DNA from 3 places in the Cytobacillus sp. OWB-43 genome. Region 1 is predicted to be linked to each of the others. Evidence: predicted binding sites of a transcription regulator. Region 1 holds the regulator's gene; each other region holds the start of a gene.
What was found. Region 1 encodes LexA, which represses DNA repair genes until DNA is damaged. Its sites were predicted from a motif close to CGAACATATGTTCG; they were not measured.
Positions count from the first base shown of each region.

Region 2: U9M49_RS11885 (DUF6434 domain-containing protein) is a predicted target of LexA. The motif match lies at 2,481-2,494, and genes of this name have one in related genera.
Region 3: U9M49_RS07755 (DNA polymerase thumb domain-containing protein) is a predicted target of LexA. The motif match lies at 2,537-2,550, and genes of this name have one in related genera.

Region 1 covers NZ_JAYEFF010000001.1:609,746-614,030, forward strand. The annotation lists gene U9M49_RS03085 (hypothetical protein) at 1-119, shown strand, start outside; gene U9M49_RS03090 (DUF4257 domain-containing protein) at 844-1,128, opposite strand; gene lexA (transcriptional repressor LexA) at 1,325-1,972, opposite strand; gene U9M49_RS03100 (LysM peptidoglycan-binding domain-containing protein) at 2,104-2,436, shown strand; gene U9M49_RS03105 (recombinase family protein) at 2,451-3,116, shown strand; gene U9M49_RS03110 (DUF896 domain-containing protein) at 3,589-3,819, shown strand; gene tkt (transketolase) at 3,979-4,285, shown strand, end outside.
Region 2 covers NZ_JAYEFF010000002.1:428,345-432,629, forward strand. The annotation lists gene U9M49_RS11870 (hypothetical protein) at 1-154, shown strand, start outside; gene U9M49_RS11875 (MerR family transcriptional regulator) at 324-821, opposite strand; gene U9M49_RS11880 (DUF2798 domain-containing protein) at 1,229-1,669, shown strand; gene U9M49_RS11885 (DUF6434 domain-containing protein) at 2,529-3,098, shown strand; gene U9M49_RS11890 (IS1595 family transposase) at 3,099-4,106, opposite strand.
Region 3 covers NZ_JAYEFF010000001.1:1,583,944-1,588,228, forward strand. The annotation lists gene U9M49_RS07745 (LysR family transcriptional regulator) at 1-840, shown strand, start outside; gene U9M49_RS07750 (YolD-like family protein) at 858-1,187, opposite strand; gene U9M49_RS07755 (DNA polymerase thumb domain-containing protein) at 1,211-2,470, opposite strand; gene U9M49_RS07760 (NADH-dependent flavin oxidoreductase) at 2,939-4,054, opposite strand; gene U9M49_RS07765 (SDR family oxidoreductase) at 4,140-4,285, opposite strand, start outside.

The DNA of each region.
Region 1 (4,285 bases):
TAGCTAAAGCAGACTGTGATCGTCACGATGATCGTCACGATCATTGTTGTTGTGACAAGAAAGCTCGTGTAAGAATTACTACGATCTGTTGTGATGATATTGTTGCAGTTGAAGTATAAGGAACTTAGGAACCCCGTAAGTTGAGAGTGCTTTTACTGTGTTTTAATGGAAGCTTATATATGGGAAAATAACTATTGCTAAAACTAAAAGGCATCTTCAAATACCGTTTTAACGGCTGCTTCAGACTGTAGATAAACTCCTTAAATGAGTTTGTCTACAGATTTATTTATTAATAATAGGAAGAAAAATTATAAGTAATGATGCGGATAGTCGAAATCAATGAGAAATAGTTACTTTAAGCGATTTAGTACTTGTGGGTTATTGGGTATGTAAAATCAAGGGGGGCAATTGATTCATTTATGAACTGAATTTAAGGTGTATGTATGATGAAGTAGGTCGTTCAAGTTACCAATCAATTGAATAATTGGCATTTAATCATCCTAGCTATTTGTTTTCATGAAAAATGCTTTAATATTTATTTACCCATAAAACATCATGTCAAGTAGTAGGTATCAAATTTAAAAACATTAGCTCGTATTGAATGGATGAACAGTACTTCAGGAGAGTGGTTCTATGGGCTGTGTAAGACATACATATTACAATTTAAGAAGCAACACAAAACGTTAAACGAAAATGTGTTATGTCCCTTCCATAAAGGTGAAATAGAACTGTTTAAGCGGGTATTTCTAGCGCTAGAATAGTAGGTAAAAAGCGAAGTTGTCTAAATAAAATTTGTTCTTGTTATATACAACAAAAAACCGTTCATAAGAACGGAATAAAATTTTATTCTTGATCTTTTACTTTTAGGGTATCTAATAATTTTAAGATACCCTCACCTCCCATACCAGATACGAGAGAGATGATGAAAACAGCAGTGGGGGAATCCGGTGTTGTTGTCACAATGACAAATACGGCCGCCAGTCCTCCTAGTAAGATGTCTTCTAAGAACCCTAAATAAATGAATTTTTTCGTCATCCGTGGCTTGACTAGTTTGCCTAATCTCTGCAAATGTCCTGCAACACCGACAATTCCACCAATCAACGCAGCGAAGAGAATGTTCATTAACATTTTTCCTTCACACTCCTAAAGCCGAGATTTTTTTGCGACCTTAGGTTGATTCTTGGTGTAAATTTCATTATAATATATTTTTGTCTCGATGTAATGATTCTATTTTACTGAATTTTTCAAATTTTATAATTGTATGAGTAACATATAAAGATAATTGCAAACTATTAAAAAGGAGTGTCAATAATGACACTCTTTTTTAATGTATTTGACGATAAACACCAATAACTTTGCCTAAAATAGATACATTGTGCAAGATAATCGGCTCCATAGTAGGGTTTTCTGGTTGCAAGCGGATAAAGTTCTTCTCTTTAAAGAATCGCTTAACGGTGGCCTCATCATCTTCTGTCATAGCAACCACGATTTCTCCATTATTTGCTGTTTGTTGCTGCTTGACTATGACATAATCACCATCTAATATGCCAGCTTCAATCATACTTTCTCCCATAATTTCAAGCATGAAGATATTTTCATCACTCGGAGCCATTCTTTCAGGTAAAGGGAAATATTCCTCAACATTCTCAATCGCAGTAATGGGGTGACCAGCAGTAACCTTACCGATAATAGGTACGTTCACCGTTTGCACTTTAGGTATTGGGTTGCTCTCTTCTAGATTTAATACCTCAATGGCACGGGGTTTTGTCGGATCTCGACGAATAAGACCTTTACTCTCTAGTCTGGCTAGATGGCCATGTACGGTTGAACTTGAAGCAAGTCCAACAGCTTCACCTATTTCCCTAACGGAAGGTGGATAACCTTTTTGTTTTACTTCATCTTTTATAAAATTCAATATATCTTGCTGCCTCTTAGATAATTTCACGCTATCACGCACCTTCGTCAATTTCATTAAGATTATTATACCATCAGTAGTAAATAGATACAAACATAAGTTCGAATTTTCTTATTGACAGAAACAAATGTTCGCATTATACTAAAATTATTAAATCGAACATATATTCTATTCAGGGGTGGCAATTAATGATAAAACAATTGTGGAATTCTTATAGTTATGCTATTATTCTTATCGCTTTTAGTTTCGGTATGGTTTTCTTATTATTTTTGAACACTGGTAATGCAAATCAGGAGGAATATGTAAAAGTTGAAGTAAAACAAGGAGATTCTTTATGGAAAATAGCGGAGGAGTTTAAAGATGCCCATAATATGTCTTCTAAAGACTTTGTTGCTTGGGTAGAAGAATTTAATCATATACATTTAGGTAAAATACATCCTGGTGATACGGTATATCTTCCCATTACAAATGGTGAAATAATATCTGAAACAAATTTAGCTAGTGTGATATTAGAAGACTAAAGGAATGAAAGAGAATGAATGTAATTATATATTGCAGGGTGAGTACGACGAAGGATACCCAGGAAACGTCTCTTGCTAGACAAGAAGAAGAACTTTTACATTTAGCGAGAATGAAGGATATGAATGTAGTTGAAGTCATACGTGAGAAAGCAAGTGGCTATGATTTAGAAAGAATTGGTGTGTTGCAATTATTGGAGTTACTTAAACAAAATCAAGCAGAGGCTGTTCTTATTCAAGATGAAACCAGGATTGGAAGAGGAAATGCTAAAATTGCCATCTTACATTGTATACTTAAAGAAAATGGGAAGATTTATACAATTGCCCATAATGGAGAATTGCAACTTTCAGATTCTGATTCTATGGTATTACAAATTGTTAGCATGGTTGAAGAGTATCAAAGAAAACTACATAATGTAAAAATAAAAAGAGGGATGCAAAAAGCTGTTCAAAAAGGCTTTCGACCTGAAAAAAATTTAAAAAACCAAGGAAATATAAACGGAAGAGAACGAATAGAGGTACCAATAGAAGAAATAGTAAAATTGAGACAAAATAACCTTACTTTTGCAGAAATTGCTGCAACGTTAAGAGGCTTTGGTTATAAAATATCTAAAGCGACAGTAAACCGTAGGTATAATGAATATATAGATGATATAGAGCAGATGGATAATGAATCATCATGATATAGGCATAATATGTTAAGTCGATTGATTAGTTGTAATTTAACTTAAAAACTAAGAAATATTAGTACTGATACCAAGCAAGATAAAGGCATACTAAAAGATCCTACAATCGTTCGTGGGTTCAGACAAGTGAACTGTGAATGGTTATTTGTTTCCGAGGATTCATCCGTGTTTTTTCATTTAACGTTAGTTGTTAGTGAAAGTATTATTCCCTTATTCCCCTTATTTACATACATACATACATACGCTCCCTATATTAATAGTCTCACATTTTTAAGTTGAGAACACTGCTACATTGCCATACCTAATAATAAAGCAATACGATACCAACTTATTGGCGTCTGAAATGAAAATCAAAAGATGATTGTAAAACTGCTTTCTTGTAAAATGCAGTCATATTTAGTAATATGGCTATTAAGTATCTTCTCCATATGGAATGAAGAACTTTTTGGATGGGAAGGAGTGTAGCACAATGATTTCAAAAGAAAAATTAGCGAGAATTAATTCGCTTGCTAAGAAAGCGAAAACAGAAGGTTTATCAGAACCAGAAGCAAAGGAACAATCTAAATTAAGAAAAGAATATTTAGAGAAGTTTAGAGCTTCTATGTTAAATACATTAAAAGGTGTTACTGTTATTGACCCTGAAGGTAATGATGTTACACCAGAGAAGTTAAAACGTGAACAAAATAAACCACTTCACTAAGATTGTGTTTATAAATTTTTAAAAGGAAACTGTCACGAACAGTTTCCTTTGTTGTTGTTTTATATGACAATTATATAATTTTTTACCTTTCTGGTTGTAACTGAAGGTGAAAGTCTATTATATTTAATTTGTAGGATATATATTGAAAGGATGTCGTTCATGTTCAACAAAACAGATGCTTTATCAATTAGTGCCATAAGAACATTGTCTATCGATGCAGTCGAGAAGGCAAACTCTGGTCATCCAGGAATGCCAATGGGAGCTGCGCCAATGGCGTATACTTTATGGACAAAGTTTATGAATCATAATCCCAAAAATCCTGATTGGTTTAATCGTGATCGCTTTGTGTTATCTGCGGGTCATGGGTCTATGCTTTTGTATAGTCTCCTTCATTTATCGGGATATGGTCTTTCTTTAGATGATATTAAAGAATTTCGCCAGTGGGGTAGTAAAACACCAGGACATC
Region 2 (4,285 bases), on a different contig from region 1:
ATGGTTTGCATCAAGTAACGCTGCGTTCCCTTTTGATCATTCAGCAACAAATAACTTAAGTAGGATTTGGACAATTATTTTAGTTATTGATGGATTAATTTCTTTTTCCTACACAATTTTTCCAAAAGAATCGAAAAAACACGCATCGTCATAATTAGAAATGATTTTCCATCACTTTATAAAACAAAAGTCCGTTTACCAGTTTTTTGAGGGTAATCGGGCTTTTTACTTACTTTTTTGAACCTATGATTCAAGCCATGCAAATATCAAAGTAATAATACATATGTTGAAAAATGGGCTCCTTCTTCCTAACAAATATCATACTATGTGATTTCTTTAAAGGTTAATGCTTTACTTCTTCTCTGGGTAGGGGTTGCATTCTTTTTCATCATTAAGACCTGGGCTAAATCATCAAACGTTATATGTTGTTCTAGTTGCATAAGAGAAGATAAATTTTGTAATTCTTTTAAAAGACCTTCCTGATTTTTTATCGCAATTTTCAACCGCTCTATATGAAGGTTAATGACTTTCTTAGGTGTGTAATCTTCATCTTTCAAAGTAGATTTAATCTCTTCGAGTGATAACCCCAAATCTTTCAGAGTAAGAATTTGAAATAAAATTAAAATGTCTTCCTCATCATATAACCTATGTCCAGATTCGGAATATTCAGATGGAGATAATAAACTAATTTGATCATAATATCGTAAAGTTCGAAACGTAAGCCCCGTTAGTTTTGATAAGTCTCCAACTGTCCAATATTTAGTCTTTTTAATGGTCATCCTCTCATTTCGCAATATTTTTTCATTGTGTAACTTTACCATAACATATTCCTCAACATTCAATATAGTAGTTATTTATAAATTTTAAATATTTAGTTAAAAAGCAAATTCGTAATGGAAAGCTTCCATCGCTATTTATTAAACAATTTCTCAACTTCAATTTTCTCTCCTTCTATGGACAAATGAAAAATGCCCTCAAAAGAACGGTTTTAACGAGAGCCCTATTAGTTAAACTTATATGTTTTATTTTTAAACTAGCAAAACTAATTTCATAACCTTTAAAAACCCCCAAAAGATATATAAGGAAATGAAATCTCTTAGTAAAATTCACAAATATGTCACTTATGAAGAAAAATTTGAACCGATATAATTACATTTATTCTCTTAAAAGAAAGGTTGTTTTTCATTTGCCTAGTAATAAAAAAGAAGGCCTTATTTTTGGCCTATTCATGTGTTTTGGGATGGTTTTAATCATGTCCGTTTACAACTCAGCTTTACACGGCTTTTCATCGTATAGCTTAGGTAGTGCATTGATTCAATTTGCAATAACTTTTATTGTTGCTTTTATCGCAGAGTCTTTCGTTGAGCCAGTCGCACACAAACTTGCAAGGTCTCTACCTTATGACCAATCAAAAGAATTCAACTTTATTATTGTTTTTGCTTTTTGTATGGTTCCTATAATGGTTGCCATCATGTCAGCATACGGAATCATCTTGACCTTGATAACAACAGGGATTGAAGGTTCTATTTTTACCGCTTATCTAAAGACATTAGCCTTAAATATTATTGTTGCCCTTCCTTCACAGTTATTAATCGTTGGCCCTATCTCGAGGAAATTACTATGTAAATATATAAAACCGGCCATACAAAAACCCGAACTGAATGGATAAAAACAGGGTGGAGCAAAACTAAATGACCTAACTTCAAAACGAACAAAAACAAATTGTAATCTATAAAAAATCAATTGTAAAAAAGTCCGTTCCATTTCACTACAGACATTCGCTTTCCACGGGGAGGGAACGCTTGAGCCTTCTCTGCAATACCTGTGGGGTCTCAAATTCCCCTCTATTTCCCTCAGGGAGTCGAATGTCTTTTGCTCCATTCCTCTATTCTCTTCATATAAGGATATTAATCAAAATGTTTCACACTCCTAATCATCCGGATCAATCCTTAACTAGAATACTTATATCCTAGCTGTTACATATTAAAGCACCGTATACTATTATAGAGATAGAATAATATCTTCAGACCTATTTTATAAACACCCCTAGGATAATGATTAATGTGATAAGGCCTAGTAAGATTAAAAATGGGTACATCAATGCAAATACATCTTCAAAAATAAGTTGTATAGGTTCATATCCAAAGAGAAAAGCAAAAAATACTATGGCAAGTATAATACTAATAATCCTATTCAAATTCATCCTCCTACCTTTAGATCTATCATTGCCCATTCTCTAAGTTGATAGATTGTTACTTTAATAAACAGTACTTTTATTTATTCATATGACCACAGCGCATCACGAAGCTTTTCTCTAGTTGTTTTGGATCACCTTTTTCAATCACTCACCTATCAAATTCAAAGTATTAAAACGAGGAGTACTACTTGTTCTTCGTTTTAATAGGATAAAATATTTCTTTTTATTAATGGCTGTTTTCGTAAACTTTGTTGTTTTTGCTTATGATTATTTTTGATTAACAGGAACAATTGTTCTATAATAGAAATAAGTGAATATTGAGGTGTAGAATATGAGACCAAATCTAACAAAAGATATTAGTGTAGATAGTTTTAAAGATTTCTATTGGTTAAAGGAAGAATTACAATCTTTTTGCAGAGAAAATGGAATAAGTGCTTCTGGTTCAAAAATAGAGATTTCCGATAGAATTGAAACATTTCTTCGAACAGGAGAGATAAAAAAGCCAATTAGAAAATCAAAGGTGAATAGTAAGTCAGAACCACAGGTCGATTTAAGTCTTGATACAGTCATTTCGAAAAACCATCGTTGTAGTCAAAATGTAAGAGCCTTTTTCAAGACAGTTATCCCTAATTTTCATTTTTCTACCTATATCCAAAACTATTTTAAAACTAACATTGGAAAAACGTATCGAGATGTTGTAGATGCTTGGTATAAAGAAGAAGAACGAAAGAAAAACCCATTGTACAAGAAAAAAATCGCTCCTCAATTTGAATACAATCAATTTATTCGTGATTTTTTTGCCGACTCTAATAATCAAGGAAAAAGTCGTGAGGAAGCGATTGAAGCGTGGAACAACATCAAAAAACTCCCTGGAAGCAATAAATATACGTCTAATAATTAGTTAAGCACATCTCAACATTTCTATTGTGGTGTGACTTGATTTTCGACAGGCAGAAACAAGCATTTGTTTGACTCGTTCATCAAATGCTATTTGTTTGCCTATTTCAAGCCAACGAAACCAGTTGAGGTAATTATCTAAGTATTTGGTTGCCACCCCTTGAAAACGTTCCATCCAACCTTTCAAACGATTATGAGAGTTATTGACGTGTTGAATATGGTATATGCCTTTTTTCACCCGTTGTTTTTGGCTTTCATTAACTGTTTCGTGTTGTAATCCTTTTAGTTTGGCGAATTTCTTGTAGTTAGTTGCTGTATCTGTACATAACAAAGCAGACGGGTGAATATACTCACCTATCACAGTATCAATTTCTTCTGCCTTTACACGACCTGTTCCTGCTTTCCGAGCAATCATATTACCATTTCGGTCTTGTGCCACGACAACTGCTATTTTAAGATTAGAAATCCCTCTTTTCTTGTCCTTTTCTCCACGTTTCTTGGCTTTTCTATGGGTAATTTCACGACCCTTCATAGACTCTCGAAAGAAGGTCTCGTCACTTTCAACGATACCTTGCAGTTGATTAAAACCAAGACTTCCTAATGCGTTCAGGATTTTATGTCTCCAATAGAATGCAGTTGATATATGAATTTTTAAGCGTTCAGCGATTTTCGGTAGGGTGTAACCTTCGACCATTAGTTCAATGTATTTTATCCACTTTTCAGGGTAGCGAGAGCCTGAAAATGGTGTATTCGTCATATCGTTGAAGGACTTTCCGCAATCATTACACAGATAGCGTTGTCTTGAACGATATTTACCGTTTCTTTTTACAGATGTACTTCCACAATGAACGCACCCTAAACCAGAAGCAAATCGGGCTTCACGAATGCTTTTGAGTAGTTTATTAATCTTATCTGGTTCGTCTGGAAATAAATCCTGTTTCATAGCATTAAATAAAGCCATTTGCTCTGATTTGGTTAGTTCGCTGAACTCTTCATATACATCTTTCCACATACTTGAACGCCTCCTTAAACCCCATTTATCAACCCTTTATAAGTATGGTCAAGAAAGCAACAATCTATACGAAAACAGCCTTATTAATAATGAAAAGCACTGCTTTATGACCGACTGTAGTAATACCTGTTCTTTTAATTGCTGTTAAGGGGAACTTGAAACTTCCAGTCTGCACTTCT
Region 3 (4,285 bases), 970 kb from region 1:
CATGTATCTCAACCAGCATTGAGTAAAATGATTGCAAGACTTGAACATGATTTGGGGGCATCTCTTTTCGATCGTCAAGGACGAACCATTCGCTTAAATGATTTTGGTCGCTCTTATTTAAATAGAATCAATCGTGTGTTTTTTGAATTGGAGGAAGGCGAGCGTGAAATAGAAGAAATGGTAACGACACAACATCGTATCACTTCGGTTTCCATTGCCCTGCCACATATCTTACCCTTCTTTATTGGAGAGTTTATGAAGGAGCATCCTAATGTTCATATTAAACAATACACCGGCACAGCAGCAGCGATGAAAAAGCAATTAGAGGATGGAGATATTGATTTTTGTATTTCTATGAGGCCTATCGAAGGGACAGAAATTGAGTGGATGACCCTCCTTGATGAGGAAATCTTTTTATCTGTTCCACCTGATCACCACCTTGCCCACCGATCTTCGGTTCATTTAAATGAAGTATGTAACGAGGTATTTATTAATCGTCCGATGGGCTATGATTTTAGAGATTTAACGGATCAGTTTTGCTCTGAAGCAGGCTTCACTCCCCATACTCCGCTTGAACTTGAAGAAGCAGGGGCTATTTTACGATTGATTGAGCTCGGTTTAGGGATTTCTTTTACACCACAGTTATCATTATTGCAAGAGAATTTACCGAAAACAGTGCAACTCCCGATCACTGCTCCTCGTTGTCGACGTAATATTGGACTCGCCTGGCATAAAGGACGTTATTTCTCTCAGGCTGCGACTGATCTCCATCAATTTACGGTGCGTTTTTTCAAACACATCGCTCTTACTTATTTTGACGATCAGAGTGTTGGCGATTGATACGGGGTATAGTTAACTTAACTTTCTTCTATATGAATGATTTCTGGTAGGAAAATGATATCAATACTGTCATCCTCCTTTACTACTCGAAGCGATTGTTTGAATGTATCTACATAATGAATGCGACCGGAAATAGTCACTTGTTCTCCTCGACGGAACAAGGTAAATGTTAACAAAGTATGAAACGCCATGGCCTCGCTAATCACCTCATCGAACTGTTCATATTGTTGTTCATCTAACTGAGGTTTAGTTTGTTTATGGTGACTTTCATCATACTCTCTTAAAAGCTTGACATGTTCCGGTAGCATCATTGAAACCCATTTCTTATTCCCACGATCACGAAGCATCACTTATTCCTTCTTTCTCATTACTATTTTTTATGGCCACCGACAAGTGTTGCTCTATGTCTCGCTGTACCTGCATCGGTATAAGAAACCGCTCGCAATAAGGAAGCAGATCCGAAGCGGGCACGAATGCGATCGACGGTATAGCCGAGCTTGCGCTTGTTAAAGCCGTTTTGATCAAATAAACTAAGCTGATACTCGTGATCATCGGTTATTTGTCCAAGAGAAATAGTAATCTTCCGAACCGTTTTGCCGTTATAATGTTCATCTAATAAAGCTAAACAAACATGATAAATGGTCATTGTTACATTTGTCGGCTCCTCCATTGTCCGAGAACGATAAAATCCACCACCAAACTCATCCTTGCTATATCCAAGCCCAAAATGAACGGTTCTTCCAGCCTTACGATGTGTGCGCGCCCTTCTTGCAACCTCCTCACACATCTCTAAAACAACATGCTTGATTTCTTCTCTATCAGTATAATCTCGAAGCAAGATTTGACTTTTCCCAAAGCTAATTTGACCTTGTAAAATCGGAGCACCGATTTCTGACAAATCTATTCCCCATGCGTGATAATATAGCTGATTGCCCATAATACCAAACTTTTTTTCTAGTGTAGTTAGATTAAAATGGGCAAGCTGACCAACCGTGAAAATGCCCATACTGTTCAAATTTTTCTCCATTCTACTACCTATACCCCACATTTGACTTAATGGAGAAATCGGCCAAAGCTTTTCTTCTATCTGCTCATAAGTCCACTCAGCAATACCAGCCTTCTTTGCTTCTAAATCAAGACAAAGCTTTGCCATTAACATATTAGGACCAATTCCAACAGATGAAGGTAGTTGAAATTCCCTTTCGATATCATCTTTTATCTTTTGGGCAATCGTATAGGCGTCACCCCATATATGTTCTGTTCCGTCAATACGAATAAAACTTTCATCGACACTATAAGTGTGCACAGCCTCTTTTGGTACATAGCGATGAAATACACGTGTAATTTCCATAGAGACACGTAAATACGTAGCCATCTTTGGCTCTTCAATAATAATGCGCGGGTCATTGGGTACTTCAAATAGCCGCGACCCTGTTTTTATGCCAAATTCTTTCTTCATTCTCGGTGAAGCAGCAAGAATGACACTACCTTTACGATCATGATTTCCCGCCACTACAAGATAGCATTCCATTGGATCTAATCCCCGTATAACAGCTGAACAACTGGCATAGAAGCTCTTCATATCTATACATAAAATTTGTTGTTTTGGCATTACACTATAATCAACCATTAGATTGCCTCTTCCCACTATAAAATAGGAACTTATGTTCCGTTTATTTATACCCATAATATTAACCGAATATACGTTCTCTTTCAATGGAAATTTTACGACGAATTTCTTATATTCGACTGCCTAGACAAAACCTGGGATTAAATAAGAATAGCTCTATCATTAGATGAGATGGACTATGGGTAAAACAAACTCTTGTACAGCAGAAGGCTGCTCCTTCCATTATTCTATGTATAAATATTCGACATATTATGATATTTTACCTAAATCTATAATCAAAAAAAGTCCCAGCTTTTCCTCTTTTATTTGACATGCCTGTTATTTAACGGGAATGTTTAATGGATAGTCGAAAAAATCAGTGTTGCTCCGCTTCTTTGACGGTTTATACGAGCAAATCTCTTTTGTAACCAAAATAAGACACAAAAAAAACAAGAACAAATTGTTCATGTTCCTGTTTTCTAAAGATTCCTAGCGAGTAAATGGGACCCAACCTTCTGCAGCTAGGATCACTTCCCATAATCCGTTCGGAATGTCATATTTATCTCTTTCTTTTAAATTCAGGGCATATTCTATTTTCTCAAGACGATCTTCTTGAATATATGCAGCCCATCTTGGTGAAATGAGCAATTCTCTACCTATAGCAATAAGCGGGATATTTCGTTCTCTAACAGCTAATGCATCATCAGGTGAATTCACTTTTCCAACGGCCATCAACGGAACGCGTCCGTTAATTACTTCATTCACCAGCTCAATTCTTGTGCGCTCTGTATCCGCCCCGCGGTGAGGAGTAGATAGTGCATGCATAAGGGAAATGTGCAAATAATCGAATGGAAGATTTGATAAGGCATCCACTAGTTGAAAGGTTTCAGTCATTGTTAAACCAGGTGTCGACGGCTCTTCAGGTGAGAAGCGATAACCGAAAATAAATGGTCTCTTTGCATGCTTATCAATCGCTTTTTGGCAAGCTTCCGCAACAGCCAATGGAAACTTCATCCGATTTTCTACGGATCCACCCCATTCATCCGTACGGTTATTCGTATAAGGGGAATAAAACTGCTGTACTAAATACCCGTTTGCACCATGAATTTCTACTCCATCAAAACCTGCTTCAATTGCTCTTCTCGTTGCTTCTCCAAAAGCTTCGATAATTTCTTCAATTTCCCCTGTCGATAGGGCACGAGCCTTTTGGTTATCACGATCGATATTTGATGCAGATACAACATCACCATCGGGAACAAGTTCAGAGGGACATGAAATGCCGCCGTGATGAATTTGTATCACCGCTTTTGCCCCTTCTTGTTGAACTGTCTCGGCTAGTTTTTTTAAACCAGGAATAAATTGGTCATCGTAAATAGCCGGTTGACCAGGAAAAGCTTTACCATTTGGTGTTACATTGGCGCAAGCAGTAATAACTGTACCTAAATCCTTTGCACGGGCCTTAATAAAGACTAATTCTTCTTCCGAAATAGAGCCATCTTCATTAGAAGAATAATGTGTCATCGGTGCGAGTGCAAGTCGATTTTTAACTGTCACACCGTTAGGAAATGTATAGGATTCAAATAATGGTTCAAATTTTGCTTTCATATCTATCACCTTTTCTCTATAAATATCTTCACGATTTCACCATATAGATAAAAACAGCCCGATGCAAACCATTCAACTTGAAACATTATTTTTTATTAAACACACCGCGTCCAGCCCATTCAAATAATCTGGGAGCAATGGCAAATACTTTACTTCCTAAATTCATCCACCTTGGGAGATTGACCTCTCTTGTTGGCGTCAACATCACATCAACAACTTTTCGCGCAACAT